DNA from 3 places in the Paenarthrobacter sp. 10L412 genome. Region 2 is predicted to be linked to each of the others. Evidence: riboswitches for the same ligand, from Rfam matches in the RefSeq annotation. Region 2 holds a riboswitch; each other region holds the start of a gene.
The links. A riboswitch is a leader RNA that binds a small molecule or an ion and turns the genes downstream of it on or off. The one in region 2 is predicted to bind cyclic di-AMP.

Region 1: it holds a riboswitch for cyclic di-AMP, as region 2 does, so the genes downstream of both, AC1DD7_RS16805 (NlpC/P60 family protein) here and AC1DD7_RS17300 (M23 family metallopeptidase) in region 2, are expected to answer to the same signal.
Region 3: it holds a riboswitch for cyclic di-AMP, as region 2 does, so the genes downstream of both, AC1DD7_RS14015 (hypothetical protein) here and AC1DD7_RS17300 (M23 family metallopeptidase) in region 2, are expected to answer to the same signal.

What each region holds. Positions count from the first base shown of each region.
Region 1 is NZ_JBFTJT010000011.1:136,945-143,525, forward strand. It holds gene hutG (formimidoylglutamase) at 1-670, opposite strand, end outside; gene AC1DD7_RS16795 (NCS2 family permease) at 744-2,186, opposite strand; gene AC1DD7_RS16800 (copper resistance CopC family protein) at 2,300-2,923, shown strand; cyclic di-AMP (ydaO/yuaA leader) riboswitch at 3,098-3,266, shown strand; gene AC1DD7_RS16805 (NlpC/P60 family protein) at 3,270-4,034, shown strand; gene AC1DD7_RS16810 (FAD-binding protein) at 4,179-4,871, opposite strand; gene AC1DD7_RS16815 (universal stress protein) at 5,300-6,337, shown strand; gene AC1DD7_RS16820 (PEP/pyruvate-binding domain-containing protein) at 6,358-6,581, shown strand, end outside.
Region 2 is NZ_JBFTJT010000012.1:35,568-42,148, reverse strand. It holds gene AC1DD7_RS17315 (HNH endonuclease) at 1-184, opposite strand, end outside; gene AC1DD7_RS17310 (NlpC/P60 family protein) at 414-1,166, opposite strand; gene AC1DD7_RS17305 (C40 family peptidase) at 1,265-1,993, opposite strand; cyclic di-AMP (ydaO/yuaA leader) riboswitch at 1,998-2,161, opposite strand; gene AC1DD7_RS17300 (M23 family metallopeptidase) at 2,307-3,137, opposite strand; cyclic di-AMP (ydaO/yuaA leader) riboswitch at 3,144-3,373, opposite strand; gene AC1DD7_RS17295 (iron-dependent transcriptional repressor DtxR) at 3,575-4,270, opposite strand; gene serC (phosphoserine transaminase) at 4,575-5,705, shown strand; gene AC1DD7_RS17285 (DUF3027 domain-containing protein) at 5,790-6,416, opposite strand; gene AC1DD7_RS17280 (cold-shock protein) at 6,425-6,581, opposite strand, start outside.
Region 3 is NZ_JBFTJT010000009.1:89,675-96,255, reverse strand. It holds gene AC1DD7_RS14035 (alpha/beta fold hydrolase) at 264-1,082, shown strand; gene AC1DD7_RS14030 (DUF6480 family protein) at 1,213-1,488, shown strand; gene AC1DD7_RS14025 (ATP-dependent DNA ligase) at 1,613-2,680, opposite strand; gene AC1DD7_RS14020 (hypothetical protein) at 2,728-2,961, shown strand; cyclic di-AMP (ydaO/yuaA leader) riboswitch at 3,091-3,241, shown strand; gene AC1DD7_RS14015 (hypothetical protein) at 3,244-4,572, shown strand; gene AC1DD7_RS14010 (AEC family transporter) at 4,817-5,737, opposite strand; gene AC1DD7_RS14005 (PucR family transcriptional regulator) at 5,861-6,581, opposite strand, start outside.

The sequences.
Region 1 (6,581 bases), on a different contig from region 2:
CGTCCAGCAAGTACTTCACGCCCAGGCGGTCAGCGGTGTCAAAGAGCGTGCGGGTGTTGTTGGGCTCCGAGATTCCGACGACGGCGTACCGCAGTTCGCGTCCAGCGGCGGCTTCTTCCTGGGCCATCTGGAGGAACGGGGTGCCGGAACTCGGAGTGGGCTCATCGCGCAGGTCAAAGTGGGCATCCAGGTTCAGTACCCCCAACCGCTTTCCGCTGCGCACCGCATTGGATCCGGCAACCCCCAGGTAGCTGGCAAATGCCGTCTCGTGGCCGCCGCCCAGCACCACGGTGAGGTTTCCGGCGTCGAGCAGTTCCGAGATGGCGTGTCCGGCGCGCTGCTGGCCTTCTTCCAGTGAGTCGTCCTCCACAACCACGTCGCCGGCGTCGAACACGTCACGGTCCAGGTGGAACGCCAGCGGAGCCATCGCCGAGCGGATGGCGGCCGGAGCCGCCGCGGCACCCACGCGGCCCTTGTTGCGCTGCACCCCGGCGTCGCTGCAGAAACCCAGCACGACGGCGGGACGCGAGGCGCCAGGAGCGGCAGGGGAAGTAAGGGGTGCCACGGCCTGCCACCAGCGGCGATGTTCGTCGCCGTCGCCGTCAAAGCGGCCGGTCCATGGCGTGGGAAGGACGTCTACGGAGGGGTTGGTGCTGGTGTTTGGGGCCATGCTTTAAGCACACCCCACCTGCGTGCCGAAAAACAGCCATGGGGTGCTGCAGTGTCTGAGATGCCGGACTTCGCTACTTGACGCCCAACAACTCCTCCACAGTTCCGATGCCGAAGAACAGCAGGAAGGCGGCGGCCACTGCCCACATCAGGGGGTGGACTTCACGTGCACGGCCCTGGAAAGTGCGGATCAGGACGTAGGAGATGAAGCCTGCGCCGAGGCCGTTGGCAATGGAGTACGTGAAGGGCATGAGGGCGATCGTCAGGAACGCGGGAATGCCAACGCCCCAGTCCTGCCAGTCGATCTTGCCAACTTGGGACACCATCATGAAACCCACCACCACAAGCGCAGGCGCCACGGCTTCGAACGGGACCAGGTTGATGAGCGGCGTGAAGAACATGGCCACCAGGAAGAGCAGGCCCGTGACGATGGAGGCGAGACCGGTGCGGGCACCCTCGCCAATGCCCGCGCCCGACTCAACGAAGATCTGGTTGGACGAAACGGACGCGCCGCCACCGACGATTGCGCCCAGGGCATCAACCTGCAGGACGCGGTCCACGTTGGGAATGTTGCCGTGCTCGTCCACGGTTCCTGCCTCGTTGGCCAGGCCCACCATGGTGCCCATGGCGTCGAAGAAGATGCTGAGGAGGATCACGAAGGCCAGCAGCGCAGCAGCCACAAAACCGAGATGTTCGAACGCGCCGAAGGGGTTGGCTTTGCCGATCAGGGAGAGGTCCGGTGCGCCCCATTCGGAAAGTGTGGGAGCCACCAGGGACCAGCCGCGCGGGTTGACGTTCTTTCCGTCGAAGCTGGGGCCAATGTGGAGCGTGAATTCAAGGATGGCGGCCAGGGCGGTGGACACCACGATGCCGATCAGGATTGCGCCGCGGACCTTTCGCACCACCAACGCGATGGTCAGGACCAGTCCGACAGCGAACACCAACGTCGGCCAGCCCATCAGCTTGCCATCCACGCCAAGGCCGAGCGGGACCGTGGTGCCTGCGGCGTCCGGGATACGTCGGACAAAACCTGCGTTGACCAGTCCGATCAAGGCGATGAAGAGGCCAATGCCCACCACGATCGCCGTCTTGAGGGCTTCCGGGACGGCTCTGAAAACGGCCGTGCGGAATCCGGTGAGTACCAGGATGAGCATGGTGACACCCGAAAGCACCACCAGCCCCATCATGTCCGGCCATGTCAGCTCCGGGTGGGAGGCAACCGTTACGGCGACGAATGCGTTCACTCCCAGGCCCGTTGCCACGGCGAAGGGGTGCTTGGCCCAGGCGCCCATGAGGATGGTGAGGATGCCCGCCACGAAGGCAGTGGTTGCCGCTACGGCCGTGAAACCGAGCGATGCCCCGCTTGAGTCTGCCCCGGAGAGGATCAGCGGGTTCAACACCACGATGTAGCTCATGGCGAAGAAGGTCGCGAAGCCGCCACGTATTTCCCGCGAGTATGTGGACCCGCGCTCGGAGATCTTGAAGTAGCGGTCGATTGCAGAACCTTGTTTAAGCATGAAGGTCTCCGGGGATCGGGGGAGTTTGCTCTCAAATCCTATGCCCGCTGATGTGGGGCGTTGGGACGATTCGCCTAGTCTGTAAGGAAGCCAACACTAGGAGAAACCGCCCCATGCGTACCAGCCGCCCGCTTCTGGCCGCCGTCGTAGCCGCTCTCGCTTTCGCTTCCGCGTTGCTGCTGGGAGCCGCTCCGGCCTCCGCGCATGACGTCGCCGAATCAACAACTCCGGCAAACGGTGCCCGGGTGGCTGAAGTGCCGGCGTCGGTATCCATCACGTTCAACAACCGGCCACTGGCCATCGGTTCGGGCGTGACTGTCACCGCTGGGGGCGAAAACTGGGCAGATGGCGCAGTGGAAATCATCGACAACATGGCTGTCCAGAAGCTGCGCCCGGGCGCTCCAGCCGGGGAATACACGGTGGTGTGGCGCGTGGTCAGTTCAGACTCCCACCCGATCGAGGGAACCTTCAAGTTCACAGTTTCCGGGACAAGCACGACGACGGCGAGCGGCTCAGCAGGCGCCTCCCCCTCGGCTTCGGCTGCTGTTCCGACGGCGGGAACAGCAGCCCCCGGTACGGAAAATACTGAGCCGGCTCCGGCAGCTTCCCAACCCTTCCCCTGGAGCATCGTTGGCCTCGCTGTGGTGGCGATCGGTCTCGTGATCTTCCTCGCTGTTACAGCCCGGAAGAAGCTAGCGGCTCCCAACGACGCGGATGGGGAAAATTCCCCGGAATAGCAGGGTTTTCTACATACTTGCGAAGATCTCGAAACGGTCACTGCGACACGCCAAAAACGAACTGCTCGTTACGTAAATGTGACTTTGAAGTGATCTTCCCGTACGGTTGTACCTGTGCCTGTTCCACGTAACGGGCATTTCCGGCCTGATTGCCTAGCTCTGCCGCAGTCCGGAATCCGTTCGCAGACAAACCTACGGCAGAGACGGGGAACCCATTTTGGCCCGCTTTCAGAGCGCGCCTTGGGGTGAAGTCACGAAGCTTCCGCTGCACAGCGGGGGATAGTGGCCGGGTGACTCCCATCCGAATCCGACAGCTAACCTCGCAGGCATCGGGAGAGGCTCTTTCATGTCTTCACGCATTCTTCGCGGCCGTCGTAAGGCGGACAGCGTACGTCCTAATCCGTTCATCTCCATCTCCAAGGCTGTTGCCAGCAACGCATCCGGCGCAGGTCGCCAAGCGGCTGTCATCGCAGCAGCTTCAGGCCTCGTCCTGACGGGTTCCATCGCTGCCCACGCTGCAGAGACCCCCGTTCAGCGCGACTCCAGCCCTGCTACTGTCGCCGAGACCGTCTCCGAGGGTCCCACCAAGGTTGTTACGGCCGCATCCACGGCCACCATCAACTTCGAGCGCCCCGCGGTTGCTTCCGTAGCGGCTCCCGTTATTGAAAAGCCGGCTCCCGTTGCTCCCGCTCCGGTGGCCAAGGCCGCAACGGCTACCGTCCAGGCCGCTGTAACCACTACGGCTACCGCTCCGGTGGCAGCCGCGCCTGCTGCTGCAGCTCCGGCTGTTGGTGGCGTCAACGCCGCTATGGTCGCCTCGGCTTACGCCCAGATCGGCATCATGCAGGACTGCACCGCCATGGTGGAACGGGCCCTCGGCTCCGCAGGTATCCCGGTTGGCGACCTCGCACCCATGCAGTTCCTTAACTACGGCAAGGTTGTCAGCGACCCCCAGCCCGGTGACATGATCGTCCAGTCCGGCCACGTAGCCATCTACATCGGCAACGGCCAGGCCATCAGCGGTGGCATCAACGGCAACCAGACGGGCATCCACCCGATCAGCTGGCTCACCGCAACCGGCCCCATCACGTACGTACGCGCTGGCGCCTAAGCTTCACGCTCCAACTCAAAGGCCGGTGCCTTCGAGGACTCATGTCTTCGGAGGTACCGGTCTTCAGAGTTAACTTTTGTTCGTTTTAGGAACAGGCCTCGGTTGGCTCAACGGTTTCCAAGCCAGGGTTCCAGGCAAGGGGTTCTAGGCAAGGGCGATGCCAGGCCCGGCCGGGAGGGCCACTTTGGATGAGATCGCTTGCCCCACTGCCTTGGCTTGCCGTAGTACTTCCTTGGGCGTGGGTGTAATAAGTTCCCCAACGCCCACCAAGTGCATCCCGACGGCACGCATGGCTGCCACGAAGTTCTGGCCTATGGCGATTCCCAGATCGGCAAGCATTCGGCGTAACTGGCTCTGGGCGCAGCGCGTCACCACGATGTGGTCTGCCAGGAGAACTCCGCTGGCCGTATGCACGGCCCATTGCCGTGGGGTGGATTCAAGGGGGCCATAGACGCTTAGCCCAGCCCTCAGACTGGCCGTGTTCAGGCTTGCGACGGGTCCGTATCCAAGCTGCGAGGACGAGTCGCCACCCAGGAAGTCCAGACGAACAGCGCGTGTGGTGGTGCGGACATCCAGGTGATGGCTGGCTGCGTAGTTGCGCAAATGGCGCAGGATCTCGTTGCGTTCCTGCATTGCCGCGGGGTCTGCTGCGTCGCACCGCTGGAGCATTCCCGTGTGGACCGCTGGTCCGGTGGTCGACAAAGTACCAAAGCCATCCAGCACGATGGAACCTACGCCATAGCGGCTGAGCTCGCTGGCAACAGCCAAGCCGGACAGGCCGGTGCCGATCACCACGGTGGTAGTCCGTTCCGTGACGGAATCAGGAGTGAGTGACACTGCTTGGGTTCCTCCTTGACGTGTGTGCCTTTCGGCAGCGCGTGGGATCGCGTCCGAGTTCCCCAAGCGGCCGCAAATAAATGGCCGGATTGTGTCCTGGGACACTTTTGCCGGCCATTCGGTGACTCGAACACTACCGAACTTTTTCTGCCATGGATAGCCTCCGCGACAGCGTGTTTTGGATGTTCATCCGCAGCGCAACCCGGAGGGCGGTGAGCGTGCCGAAAACCGAGCCCGGACCGTTATCCACATAGCCCATAGTCGCCTTGATTCGGCATTGCCAACCGAGAATAGTGGGCATTGGAAGGAGAACCCCGAGGGTTTCTTCGGCCCCGGCTATTGGTTGCACACCAGCAAGGGAACACCGGTACGGAGAACCTCTGGCAGAATGGCCGGAACATCAAGCAGTAGGTGGAGAGGCGGGCCCCATGGACCAGCACGGCAGACACATTGAAGAACCACAGGACGGCGAGGACCAGGCTGTGGCGCCTGGTGGAATCGTCGTTGGAGTGGACGGTTCCGAGCATGGTCAATGCGCCCTTGTATGGGCTGCGCGTGAGGCGGAACGGCGCCAACTCCCCCTGCATATAGTCACGGCCTATTCGGTGCCCATCTTCGCAGCATCCGGCCTCGACGGCGGATACGCCACTGTGGACGATTCCGTGATCCGCGAGGGCGCGGAAGCAATCGTCAAGCAGGCCATGGATAAGGTCTCGAGCTACACCCTCGACGTCGATGCGTCGGTGGAGAACGGTGATGCCGCGGGTGTCCTCCTGGACCTGTCTGCGAACGCTGCGCTCTTGGTCTTCGGCAGCCGTGGCCGTGGCGGCTTCGTCGGGCGTCTCCTGGGCTCGGTCAGCAGCGCGTTGCCGGCCCACGCCAAATGCCCCACCGTAACGGTCCCGCTGTACTGCGCCGACCGCTTGGGCGAGAACACCGAGGACAAGCACATCAAGGCTGAACACGCCAAGGCCGGGCCACGCACGGTGGAAAACGTCGTCGCCGTGGGTGTGGACGGTTCGGAGCAGGCCCGCGTCGCTGTCCTGGAGGCAGCCGAACAAGCCCAGCGGATGGGGGCAAAGCTCCGCGTCATTTGCGCAGTTCCGCAGTACAGCGGCTCCTTGGCGTGGGTGCCAGCACCTTTGGACCGCGATGCCCTGTTCGCGGACATCAAAGTCCAGTTGGACGCAGGCGTCGCCTGGCTCCGCAGCCACTTCCCGCAGCTGTCTGTGGAAACGGACCTGAGGGACGGCTCACCTGTGGATGTGTTGGTTGAGACCAGCCGGGGCGTGGAGCTGGTTGTCCTGGGTACGCGGGGCCGCGGTGGTTTCGCGGGCATGCTCCTTGGTTCCACCTCTGATGGCGTGCTCCATCACGCCAAGGGGCCTGTCCTCGTTGTTCCGGACCGAGAGGACCCGCGGCTGGCAGATCGGCCCAAATTCGGACCCATGCTCGGCGCGGCTTAGGACCATGGCGCGCACCGTCCATGGATAACCAGCAGCCTGGGAAGCATAGGCAGGAAAACAGTGGTGGCCCGGATGTAAGCGGCCCGGTGTTCATTCGGGACATTGCGGATATCCGGGCGGACATGCTCCCCGAGGTCGGTGGCAAGGCCGCCAATCTCGGCGAGCTGAATGCCGCCCGCCTTCCAGTGCCGCCCGGCTTTTGCCTCACAACGTCCGCCTACCGATACGCCGTTTCAGCGATTGG
Region 2 (6,581 bases):
GGGGCCGGATGTAGCGATTGAGAAGAATCACGGATGGTCTCCCGAGAATCTCCTGTGGCCCGACGACAGGCTCGTCGCCTTCGGCCACCACGCTAGCTTTTCCAGTCAGCACAAGGACCAGCGCCCGGCGGAAGGTTACTACCGCCAGCGGTTCATATCCAGCATTCAGAACGAGTGTGCGCATGCACGTACCTCTTCACGGCCGCACCCGTCAGGGGCACGAGGGCCGGCTGCCCTCTGCTTGTACGGGCTGTGGATCGACAACACAAGGGTAAGCACTTATATGCCATATCAACGAATTTTTCCGCCGTTTCGCCTGTGGTGTTGGCGAAAGTTCATGTGCGGGACACCCCGTGGTTAAAGCAGAACACCCCGCCGGCCTGAGCCTGCGGGGTGTTCCGTGGAGTATTTGATCAGCCGTTGACGCGGATGAAAACCGGGCCGGAGCCAACGTTCACGCTGAACAGTGCCGTGGTGGATCCGTTCCATCCGCCGTGGACTGCCATGCCGTTGCCGACGTAAACAGCGATGTGTGCCATTCCGCCGTAGCCACCGTTGGCATAGTAAGCGAGGTCGCCGGGCTGGGCTTCAGCTGCACTGACCGTGCGGCCGAGGGAGAGGTAGCCGGCCGGCCAATCGTGGAAGTGAATACCGACGGCGGCCAGCGAGTTGGTCACCAGCATGGTGCAGTCCTGCGTGACGCCGAGCTGTGCGTAGGCCGCTGCAGCGATAGCCGCACCGAGGCCGCTGGATGCAGCAGGCGCCTTGGCCGCGGACGCATCAGTGTTGACCGCCAAAGTAGCGGTGCCGCCAGCAGCCGGAGCTTCCTTGACAGGTGCCTTCTCGACGACGGGAGCCGGGGCTTCCACAGTCTTGACCACAGGGCGCTCGTAGGAGATGGCGACGCTGGAATCGGCAGCAATGGTGGCCTGGGCAACCGACTGCACATCAAGGGTGGACGCAGAAGTAGATTCGCGCTGGACGTTGGTGTCCGCAGCATTTGCAGCAACGCCGCTGGCCAGGACAAGGCCCGATGCAGCTGCGATCACTGCTGCCTGACGGCCAACGCCACCGGCGTTGTCGCTGACAGCCTTTGCAATGACGGCAAGTGAGCTGGTCTTGGGGGCCTCAGCTCTATGCCGTGCAACCTTGTTTGCACTGGTCATGATTACTCTCTTTTCGTATCCGCGCACGGTGGGGTCGCACGCGGGTTATGGGCTGCCAGCACTTGGGGGGCATGCTGGCTTACCCCGAATGGGATTTTCTAGCGGAGGGTGTAGAACGAGGACGTGCCGGTGGAGGCCGCGGAGTGCAGGAGCGTGCCCTGGCTGGGGTTCAAAGCGCTGATCATCATGCCGTTACCGACGTAGATGCCCACGTGGGCTCCGCCGTTCTGCACGACGAGGTCGCCAGGGGCAGGCGTGCTGGTGGGCGTCATGACCGTCCAGGCATTGACGCGGGGGATGCTGATGCCGGCCTGGGCGTAAACCCACTGGGTAAATCCGGAGCAGTCCCAGCCGTTGGGGGAAGTGCCGCCCCAAACGTAGGGGTGGCCGATGCCCGTGTAGGCAATTGCTGCAAGTCCTGAGGCTGCCGCGCTTGAAGCGGCATCCTTGGCCTTGGAGGACAGGGCAGCGAGGGTGCCGTTCGCTTGGTCTTCGGTTGCCGTGCGCTGGGAGGCCCGCTGAACCTTGGGAGCTTCCTTGGTAGCCACAACGGGGCTCTCGAAGGAAACGGTTGCGGTGGGCTCCGCGGTAACAACTGCGGTGGCGACCAACTGCTGGGTGCTGGAGGATTCCGACTTGGAGACGTCGGTGTCAGCGGCCTGGGCCGGAAGTCCAACGCTGAGAACGAGCCCCGAGGCTGCGGCCAGAACGGCGGCTTGGCGGCCTACGGTGCCTGCATTGGTTGAGACAGCCTTGGAAAGGGTGTTCAACGGGTTCGTGCGAACCAATTCGGCGCGGTGGCGCGCAGGGGTAGTGCGTGATGACACGAAGGTAGCCTCTCCCAATGCCTGCGAGGTGAGCTGTCGGATTCGGATGGGAGTCATCCGGCCGCGCGGCTTCAAGGAAGCTTTTGCGACTTAACCCCAAGGTCTTCTGACTCGAAGACCAAAATTGGTTCCCCCGCCCCTGCCAGACGATTTTTGCGAACGGACCTCGAGTGGTGGCAGAGCTAGGCAATCCACTCAAGTGCATCGGCCCCCTAAAAAGCCGATGCGCTTTAGACGGTACAACAGATGTTCGTGAATGTCACATTCAGGTCACGGGGCGTGTCATGAATGCGATAGACAACCATCAACTGGCTCAGAGCCAGCCCATGGGATCTACGACTTCGCCGTTTACCTGGACCTCGAAGTGGAGGTGGCAGCCGGTAGATGCTCCTGTGGTGCCACTCAGCGCGACGGTATCGCCGCGGCTGACAGTCTGTCCCACTTTGACGTTGAAGGACGACAGGTGGTTGTACGTGGTCTCGAGGCCGTTGCCGTGATCAATCACGACGCGGTTGCCTCCGCCGTACTCATGCCACCCGGCGAATGTGACCTTGCCTGCGGCTGCGGCGTGAACGGCGGTTCCGCACTGGGCCACGAAGTCCTGGCCACGGTGGAAGTCGCCGGTGCCGCCGGTAAGGGGGCTGACACGGTAGCCAAACGGCGATGCCGTGACCAGCTTGTCCAGCGGACTTCCCAAGGTGCCAAGTGAGGAGGCGCGCTGGATGCTCCCCGCTGACTGGGCGCTCAGCAACTGCTTGAGTTTGCCGTCAGGATCAGCGGCGGTAGCGACGGCTGCGCGACTGAAATCGATTTTGGCAGAGGCTGCTGCAGAAACTTCCGGTTGGCTGCCACCGGGCACGGAGAGGGCCGCCTCGGCCTGGCCGGACTCGGACGTGGCCATGACGGGGCTTGTGGCAGGCAGGCCTACAGTCAGGGCAAGTCCGGTGGCGGCAAGCGCGACACCGGCCTTCTGCCCGACACCACTGGCTGCGGCGAAGTCGGCTACCTGGCGCAACGGGCTCTTACGGCGGCGCACCTGACGCGGGGTGTCGCGTGGCCGGATCTCCATTGCGGCGCGGGCTGGCCGCAGCTCAGCAGCGGGGCCGGACGCGCGGCGGCGGCCCCTGACGTTCTGCGATGTCAAACTCTGTTCCTCTCTGGAAAGCCTGCGAAGTTAGCTGTCGGATTCGGGTCAGAGAGTTCAAAGACCCGGTCCGCACGAAGCGCAAACGGCACACAGGTATCCCCGGAAGGACTTGCGTTAGTAGGCACTTCTGCTGCGGACTTCACCCCAAGGCTGCTTCTTTAGGCAGCCGCTTGTGGTTCCCCCGCCTCTGCCAGTAGTTGATGACACACCTGATCTGCTGGCAGAGCTCGGCTCCAGATCAGGTAACGCTTTGGTATCGGCGCTAGTAGATAACTATAGGTGATTAAAGCCCGCAGTAATAAATTCGTTATCTTTCCAAACGACCGTGTTGTGGGTGACCCATATCATCAGTCGCGGAAATCCGCAGGTCACACGCGCGCCAACCACCCCAAAGTGAGATCTGACACTCCCCGCGGTCAGAGGGAAAGTCAGAGTCAGCTGACGGCGACGAAGACGTGCGCAGCTACCTCGGGAGGCAGCTCCAGCGCTCCTTCAATGCCGGGAACGCGGACGGAGATGTACTCCCCCACCCGTTCCAAGGAGACAGTTGCGCCAGGACGAATTCCGCCTTCGTCGAGCTGGGTGAGGAGCTCGGGCTCAACCTGGATGGGCTCAGCAAGCCGGCTGACCACTACGCGGGAATCGGCAGCGTACCCGTCCATCGCATGCAGCAGGTTCACGTCCAGCCGGGCAAGGGGCTGGTTGGCGAGGCCGCCAAGCGCTTCCAAACCCGGGATGGGGTTGCCATACGGTGACTCCGTGGGGTGTTCCAACAATTCATAGAGCCGCCGTTCCACCCGTTCGCTCATGACGTGCTCCCAGCGACATGCTTCGTCATGAACGTACGCCCAGTCCAGACCAATGACATCCGCCAGGAGCCTCTCGGCAAGGCGGTGCTTTCGCATGACTTCGGTGGCCCGCTTGCGCCCGACTTCGGTCAGTTCCAGGTGGCGGTCGTTGGACACAATCACCAGGCCATCGCGTTCCATACGTCCAATGGTCTGGGAAACCGTGGGACCCGAGTGCCGCAGACGCTCCGCAATGCGTGCGCGAAGAGCCACGATGTTCTCTTCTTCAAGCTCCAAAATGGTCCGAAGATACATCTCAGTGGTATCGATCAGATCCGTCATCCAGCTCAGCTCTCCTCGAACGCATTTCTTGCGTAATCTCCACCGTACCGCGTCCCAGCCAAGGTGGACGGTGTGCAACCGACACCTCAGGAACGTCAACCCCAGCCTAGCTTATTTGGAATTACTCTGGATAATTTTTCCCTGGACAGCAATGCCTCTGGTGGTCCGGCATTCCACGTGGCGGACTATGACAACCGCAGATTCCTGACGGTGGGTCCGGTCAGGCAGAATGAGGGAGTCGAAGGGGCAGCCGATGCCACCTGCCCACCTCCCCCTCTCTAACCGATACCCATTGGAGCCATACGTGAGCGACAACAGCATCACTATTCCCGCCGACCTGCTGCCCAAGGACGGACGCTTCGGCGCGGGACCGTCCAAGGTCCGCCCGGAACAGGTCCAGGCCCTGTCTGCCGCATCGACCACCATTCTTGGCACGTCCCACCGTCAGGCGCCGGTCAAGAACCTGGTGGGTTCGGTCCGCGAAGGGCTCAGCCAGTTCTTCCGTGCACCTGAGGGCTACGAGGTTGTCCTCGGCGTCGGCGGTTCCACTGCTTTCTGGGATGTAGCGGCTTTTGGCCTGGTTGAGAAAAAGGCCCAGCACCTCTCCTTCGGTGAGTTCGGTTCCAAGTTTGCCGCGGCCACCAACAAAGCCCCGTTCCTGGATGCATCCTCCATCATCAAGTCCGAGCCCGGCACGCGGCCGGTCTCCCAGGCGGAGGCTGGCGTTGACGTCTATGCCTGGCCGCAGAACGAGACCTCAACTGGTGTTGCAGCCCCGGTGAAGCGCGTCGAGGGCGCCGACGCCGGTTCGCTCGTCCTGGTGGACGCCACTTCAGCCGCCGGCGGGCTGGACGTGGACGTTGCCGAATCGGATGTCTACTATTTCGCCCCGCAGAAGAACTTCGCCTCTGACGGCGGCCTGTGGCTGGGCCTGTTCTCCCCCGCGGCCCTGGAGCGCGCCGCTCGGATCAAGGCGAGCGACCGCTGGATCCCGGACTTCCTGGACCTCCAGACCGCAATCGAGAACTCCAAACTGAACCAGACGTACAACACACCTTCACTGTCCACGCTGGTGACCTTGGACGCGCAAGTGCAGTGGCTCAACAGCAATGGTGGACTGGACTTCGCCAGCAAGCGCACAGCAGACTCTGCCAGCCGCATCTACTCCTGGGCTGAGGCTTCCGAGTACGCCACACCGTTCGTCGCCAAGGCTGAGGACCGCTCCAACGTCATCGCCACCATCGACTTCGATGACTCCATTGATGCAGCGGCAATCGCCAAGATCCTGCGTGCCAACGGCGTCGTGGACACCGAGCCGTACCGCAAGCTTGGGCGGAACCAGCTGCGCATTGCCACTTTCGTCGCTATCGAACCGGACGACGTCTCAGCCCTGCTCGCCAGCATCGACTACGTCGTGGGCGAACTCAAGAAATAAAACTGAAGAAGTAACCGTCGCGGAATTCCGCGCAACGGCAGGAAACGGCGTCGTCAGGGTTCTTCCCGGGCGGCGCCGACGCCGTTAATCGCCTAGGCGGGCTGCGTCGTCGTCCTCTTCATCGGCTTCATCGGATGCTTCGGCGGCGTCGTCTTCATCAGCCTGCACGGATTCCTCCGACACTTCCTCAACCGTCTCCTCCACCAAGGGTGTCTCGTCTTCCGGGCGGACACGCTTGGCCCACGGGACCCATTCCGGGGCCAGGATGGAATCCTCAGAGGGCAAGAGGCCAAGCTCGCTGACTGTGACGATCTTTGACCGGGAATTGCGCGTGATCACGGCATACCATTGCCACCCGCCGTATCCCGCAAGCTTCGACTCGAACAAGTGCGTGACCACGCGGTCGCCCTCGGACTTTGCGCCTACGTAGGTACCCACCTCGCCCGGGTTGGCGATAGTCTCCACCGCTTCCCGCGCGACGTCGACGGCGGCGGCCAGGAACGCATCCGGCTTGCCAGTGCGCCACACGGGGATGCCGGCCCGCGGCTTCGCTGCGACCGGCTTCCGCGCAGGGGTGTCGCTGTTTTCAGGGGTTTGCCCGTTGACAGGATTCTCCCCGGTCACAGGAACTGGGGCGGCGGCAGTGACGGCCTCAGGGCTGGCCTGCGCGTCCCCTCCGGCCTGTGTATCCTGTGCGGATTCCGAAGTCATGGCAGTTCCTAGGCTTCCAGCTCGTCGGCAACCTTGCGCAGCGCCATACCGATGGCCTTGGCCTTGTTGCCTTCCGGGTACTTGCCGGACGACAAAGTACCGGACAAGTTATCCAGCACGGTCACGAGGTCCTGCACCAAAGGCGCCAGGTCCTTGGCGTTCATG
Region 3 (6,581 bases), on a different contig from region 2:
GGACCAGAGCCATGATGCGGCCGGGGTTATTTCTTTGAATTGCCAGTCTAAGCACGTGATTTGCCTGGCCTTCCTCAGATCCGGGTTTATCCACAGGAGGGCTACCGCGGCGCTGTGTATGATCTGCAACCGCGCCGCGAATTTGCCATCTGCCAGCTCCTCCCTTACAGGAAGCCTCGGACGCTATTCTCAACAAACAGGCACGAAGAGCTATGGAGTCGCAGGGCTATCCAAAGCACAATTGAGAACCGGAGGTTCGGGAGCTGACGACGCTACTATCTGCCGACGTCGAGGCCTGCGGGCTGACCGGCCGGATTCTTTGGACGGATGGAACGGCACCGCCGCGGCCGGGCAGCCATGCCAACCCCGAGCCTGCCAAATCCGGGGATCAGAGGGAGCCTGCTTACATCCTCATCCACGGCATCGGCGTTTCGCACCGCTACCTCGCCAGGCTTCATGCCGTCCTTGCTGCGAGCGCCCCCACCTACTCGCTGGACCTTCCAGGCTTTGCCGGGACGCCAAAACCCGGCCGGCAACTTTCCGTTGAGGACTATGGCGCGTTCATTGCCGAGGCACTTAAGGCGTGCGGCCTTGATTCGTACATCCTGGTGGGTCACTCGATGGGCGTGCAATTCGCCATCGAAGCCGCCCTCCGCGAGCCTGAGCGCGCGATGCACCTGGTCCTCATGGGCCCTGTGGTGGACTCCCGGCACAAGAATGTGACGCGGCAGTCGGTGGCCCTGTTCCTGGATGGCCTTCTCCGCGAAAGCCCATCGTCCAACTGGATTGTGATCACCGACTACCTGAAATGTGGGCCGCGCTGGTACCTCACGGAGCTGCCCGTGATGATGAAATACTCGACCGAGAAGCAGTTGGCCAAAGTCCGAACTCCCGTGCTGGTGCTCCGAGGGAGCCGCGATCATGTGGCCGGGCCGGAATGGGCGCTTCGCCTCTCGCGGGCAATCCCGGAAGGGCGGCTGGTGGAAATCCCCGGCGTGGGCCACGTTGCACAGCACATGCGCCCCAAAGCCGTAGCAGACGCTATCAGGAGCTTTGTGGCGGCGACATCCCGCCAGAGTTAGGCATCCCGCCAGAGTTAGGCACTAATGCACGACGGCGGATCCCGGCGTGGGTGCCCCTTGTTGGGTTTGCGATCTGGAGACTAGGCTGGCCGGGCAAGCACAATAGTAAGTTTGCTTAGGAAGGGCGACCATGACCAGCTATGACCCTGAGGACGATCCCCGGACCTTCGGCGCCTCTGGCGCAGCCGAGCCAGGCGACACGGCGGGCGACACCGCTGGCGACCCGGACGATGTCCACACAGATCCAGACATGCGCCAGGACGAAGACAACGATCCTGCAGCTTCCGCCAACCCCGATCCCCTGGACGGCAACGTCACGGGACTGGAGCCTGGTGGTGGCGTACCCCCCGGCGAAACCCCGCCTGCAGAGGACAGCATGAGCAGCGACCAGGGGCACGAAGAGTAGCTCGTCCCGAAGCCGCTAATACGTTGCCAAGCCGCTAATAAGTGGTTGGGCAACAACTTAACAGCGGTCCAACAACGTAACAGCGGCTCAACAACGTAGAACCACATCTGAGGAGCAACAAAGGCTACGGCAGCCTCAGGATCTCCCCCAGGTCATAATCAGCTGGCTCCTCCAGTTGCGAGTAGGTGCAACTCTCCGGAGTCCGGTCCGGCCGCCACCGACGAAACTGGGTGGTGTGCCGGAACCGCTCGCCTTCCATGTAGTCATAGGCAACCTCGATGACGAGCTCCGGCCGGAGGGGAACAAAGGAGAAGTCCTTGCCTGCGCTCCACCGGCTCTGCGCACCCGGCATTCGGGAACCCGTAGCTGCGGCATCTCCTTGGTCGGCCCACTGACCCCAAGGATGTTCGCTGAATTCCGTCTGGTACGGCTCAAGTTCGGCCACCAAGCTTTCGCGCTTGGCCATGGAAAATGAGGCCACCACCCCCACGTGCTGCAGCTGACCGGCGTCGTTATACAGCCCAAGCAGCATCGACCCGACAACCTTTCCCGTCTTGTGCCAGCGGAATCCAGCTACCACGCAGTCCGCGGTCCGTTCGTGCTTGGTTTTGAACATAACCCGCTTGTTCGGCTGGTACGTCCCCCCGAGTGGTTTGGAAAGTATGCCGTCGAGCCCAGCGCCTTCCAGCTGCACGAACCACTCTTGTGCTTGGTCGAGTTCGGTCACCGCCGGCGTTACGTAAACAGGCGCCTCAGCCTTGGCCAGTGCCTTCTCCAAGGCGGCTCGACGCTCGGAAAACGGCTTGTCCATGAGGTTCTCCCCGCCCAGGCCGAGGATGTCGAATCCGATGAAGGAGGACGGGGTGCTCTCGGCAAGCATCCGCACCCGGCTATCGGCAGGATGGATGCGCTGTTGAAGGCCCTCGAAGTCGAGCCTGTTGTCAGCTATGAGGACGATCTCGCCGTCGATCACGCATTTGTCCGGGAGGTTCTTCTTCAGGGCTTCCACCAGTTCAGGGAAATACCGTGTCATGGGACGTTCGTTGCGGCTGCCCAGGATGATCTCATCCCCGTCTTTGAAAACGATGGTCCTGAACCCGTCCCACTTGGGCTCAAAGTGGCCCACATCAGGGATCGAAGGAACGGACTTGGCAAGCATGGGCGAAATGGGCGGCATCACTGGGAGGTCCATACGACTATGTTCTACCTGCCGCTCGCGGCGGAAGCTAGTCTTGGGCGATGGATATCTTGGCCGTTCTAGTGGCGGTACTGGCAGCGCCTGCCCTCATTGCGGCCCTTTGGTTCTGGGTCTCCCGCCAGAACGGCAAGGGGAGAGTCCGGCGCGGCGCCACGGGTGGGATGCTGGGTGTGGCGGACGAAATTTTCCGACCCGAGACCCATTACGCACACCAAGTCCAAAGGATCCAGCACGAGCTGCCAGCTCCGGCTCCGGCCCCGGAGCCTAAGTCCTAACGGACCTTCGCGCCGGAAGGCGTCCCGCCCGTTACATTAATGTGACTTTACTATGGCGCTCATGTACGGTCTAAGAGCGACCCGTATCTCCGCTGGGCCGCTTCCGGGTTGACGCCGAGCTCTGCCGCAAACCGGGATCCGCCAGACTCGCGGCAGAGACGGGGGACCCAGAGTTCCCGGGCCTGATTTTTCATGGGCCCTTGGGGTGAAGCCGCCATGTGCGGCCGGACGGCCTCGTCCGAACCCGACAGCTAACCTCGCAGGCGTTGAGAGGCAACCACCATGTCCCCAACCATGGATCAGCCGCGCCGCGCCCAAATAGCGCGCGAGCGTACCCAGCCAACCGGACGCCGTCGGGCCCAACCCAGCGGATCCTCCATCAGCACGCCAGAAGCAGAAGCAGGTTTAACAGGCACGACGCCGGAACCCGCCACTGCTTCCACTCCCGCCCCTGCGGCACCCACCACGCGCGCGGCCGCTCGCGCGGCAGAGCGTGAACGGGCAGCCCAGGCAGTTATTTCTGCTGAGACAGCTCCCGCTAAAACTGCTCCAGCAGAAACAGCACCGGCGGACTCTGCTCCGGCGGATTCTGCTGCGGTAGTTTCTGCTCCTCTGGAGCCGGCAACTGCTGCGATTCCAACTGTTCAGGCGCCCGAACCGGTCACTCCCGAATCGGCTACGAATCCAGAGCCCGCTACCGCCGCCATCCCGATCGTTCAGGCGCCCACGCCCGCTGCTGCACCCACCCCCGCCGCGCACGAACCGGAACCCGCCACGGCTGCCATCCCGATCGTTCAGGCGAAGAGCCCTGCCCAGCTCGCCGCGGCCGCGACCGCCTCCGCTGGCCTCGCAAGCCGGAAAGCCATGCGCGCCCAAGAATCGGAGAGCGGAACAGCCCCTTCCGTGACAACGGCCGTCCAGTCCTCGGCAGGCGTCGCCCCTGCTTTCGGAGCGTCGTCCTTCAGCCACGAACCACACGCCGTCCTCACAAAGGCCGCCTCGGTCAAGACAATGGGCCAGCGCATGGCAGTCGTCGCTGGAGCATTGGGCTTGGTATTGACCGTTGGCACCATGAGCCAGGCCTTCGAGCTTCCCTTCTTTGGGAAGGAAACACCGACCCAGGAAGCCAGTGACGCAAAGTCAGGTGGCGACAGCAGGCAGTCAACTTCGGCCGCCCCTGCGCCCAGCTCGTCCAACTCCACTGCATCCGCTTCGTCGGCCACCAGCGCGGCCGGACAGCCGGCAACTGTTGCAACGCAGTCGTCGGAAGAGGCACCGGCTCAGGGGTCGTCGTCGTCACTTCCGACTCCGCAAGTTTCACTCGCGGATCCTGTTTGGGTCCCTTCGTCAGCCCCGTCGGCCGTTGTTCCTGTTCCGGGCGTGACAACTCCTGTCCCAACCCAGCCGGCCCCGAGCCCGGTTCCGTCGGACACGGTTACCACCCCACCTGCCACGACGACGCCGACGCCCACCGTCACTCCGGCGCCTACTCCAACACAGACTCCGGCGCCAAAGCCAAAGCCGACCGGGAGCCCCAGCACCACGCCGTCCAACGGTTCAGCACTGGATCTGGACGGCATACTCGACGGCGCCACAGGGATCTTGAAGTGAGCACGCAACTTCCCAGGACCAGCAAGCATGTCGGATGGCACGGCCGGTACTGCAGCAGCAGCCGCACTGCCACCTTCCGTCATCGGATAGGCCGCTGGAGCTGCCAGCGGCTGCGACGAGCCTAGGGAATCACGGCATCAAGAATCACTGCAGCGAGAAATCACTGCAACGAGATGAGGCAGGCACCTACCGGGTGCCTGCCTCTTCTGTTCCGCGCGTCGCTTGTTCCTGGTATGAATCGCTTCTACCCAAGCAGCCACGCCACCACAACCAACGCCACTATGCAAAGCACGGTTGTGCACAGGATGACGTCCCTGGCCATTGTCATTCCGCGTCCGTAGGGGGAAGCGAAAAGGAAGACGTTCTGGGCGGTTGGAAGTGCGGCCATGATGACGCTGGCCAAGAGGTGTTGCCCCTCCAGGCCGAACACAAAGCGCCCCAGCACCCAGACCACCACGGGCATGCCCGCCACCTTCAAAGTGGTTGCCACCACGGTCCCCACGCGGCCATCGCCTTTTTGGAGGGGCGCCTTGCCTGCCAGCGACATGCCAAAAGCCAGCAGAACCATGGGGACGGCAGCGCCGGCCAGCATATCAATGGGTTTCTGGACGAGCTCCGGCGCATCCCACCCCGTCAGAGCCATCACCACCCCCAGGCCCGAGGCGATAATCATGGGATTGGAGAAGGGCTGCAAAAGCATCCGTTTCCACGAGATTTTTGTGCCGCCTGCCACGCCCAGGACGCTGAGGTAGAAGGGTGCCATGATCAGGAGTTGAACCAGAAGGACCGGAGCAACGTGCTGCGCCGTGCCCACTGCATACAACGAGACAGGAATGCCAATGTTGTTCGCGTTGGCGTAACTACTGGCCATGGCACCAACTGCCGTTTCGGCGACCGGCCGCCGGAAGAACACGAAGCTCAACAAACAATAGAGAAGGCCTATAACGGCTGCTGACAGGAGTGCCAGAGGGGCGTCGACCCCCAGCGCGGCACGGATATCGCTTCCACCTACCACCGTGAAGAGCAGCGCAGGATTGGTGATGTAAAAGGCCGTTCGTGTCAGTGCGCTTTGGACATCAGGGGCCAGCACTTTGTAGCGGGCGGCAAAATAGCCCACTGCAATGACGGAAGCGACGATGAGGATCCCCGAGACAACGCCGCCCACCGTGCTCCTAAGAATTGTTGAGAAACCGCTTTCTCAGCGTAGGGGACGTCTGAGCGACTGTCCACTTTGCCCGTTCCCCACACGCTTTCCATGGCACCTGGCGACTCGCCGGCACGGCACCCGCTAGATCCGGGGCCGCGAGGCCCACCGCTGGGCCTTCAGTGCAGCATGCAACTCAAGCCGGATGCCACCGCTCAACGGATCAGCTCCGATGAGTTGGCGGATCCGGCCGAGGCGGTTGTAGATGCTGCTCCTGTGCAGATGAAGTTTCGCTGCCACATCCTGCACTGAGCTGTCGTTGTCATAGAGCAGTTCCAGCACAGGCAGGAGTTCGCCGTTCTTATCCTGGTCCTCCAAGGTGCGGAAATGAACCGAGCCCGTATCATCCCAGCCGCCCGGCGCCTGAAGACGATCGAAGAGTTGATAAACGCCCACCGCCCGGCTCTCCACCAGTTCCCCGAGGGGCGGATCCACGGCTGCGGCCTGTGCTGCCACTTTCGATTGCCTGTAGGCGCCTGCCAATTGCCGTATGACCTGGAACGGCTCGCTGATGCCCAGGATCACCCGGTCCACCGTGCGGCCCGCCCGCTTGGCGAGCTCCAATTGATAGTGCACCAGGACCTGGGCGTGATCCGCCCGGCCACCGGATTCCCGGAACAGGACAACGGAATGAGTCTCCGTGCCAGCACTGAATAACGCGGCGTTGACACCAATGGTGGACTGCAACGCTGCTGTCCGGTGGGTTAGCGTTGCAGCAATGGGGTCGACGTCGGTCCCGCCACCATCCGCGTCCAGGATAGTCACCAGTTGCCACGGACCGCGGCCTTGGATCTCTTTCCAACCG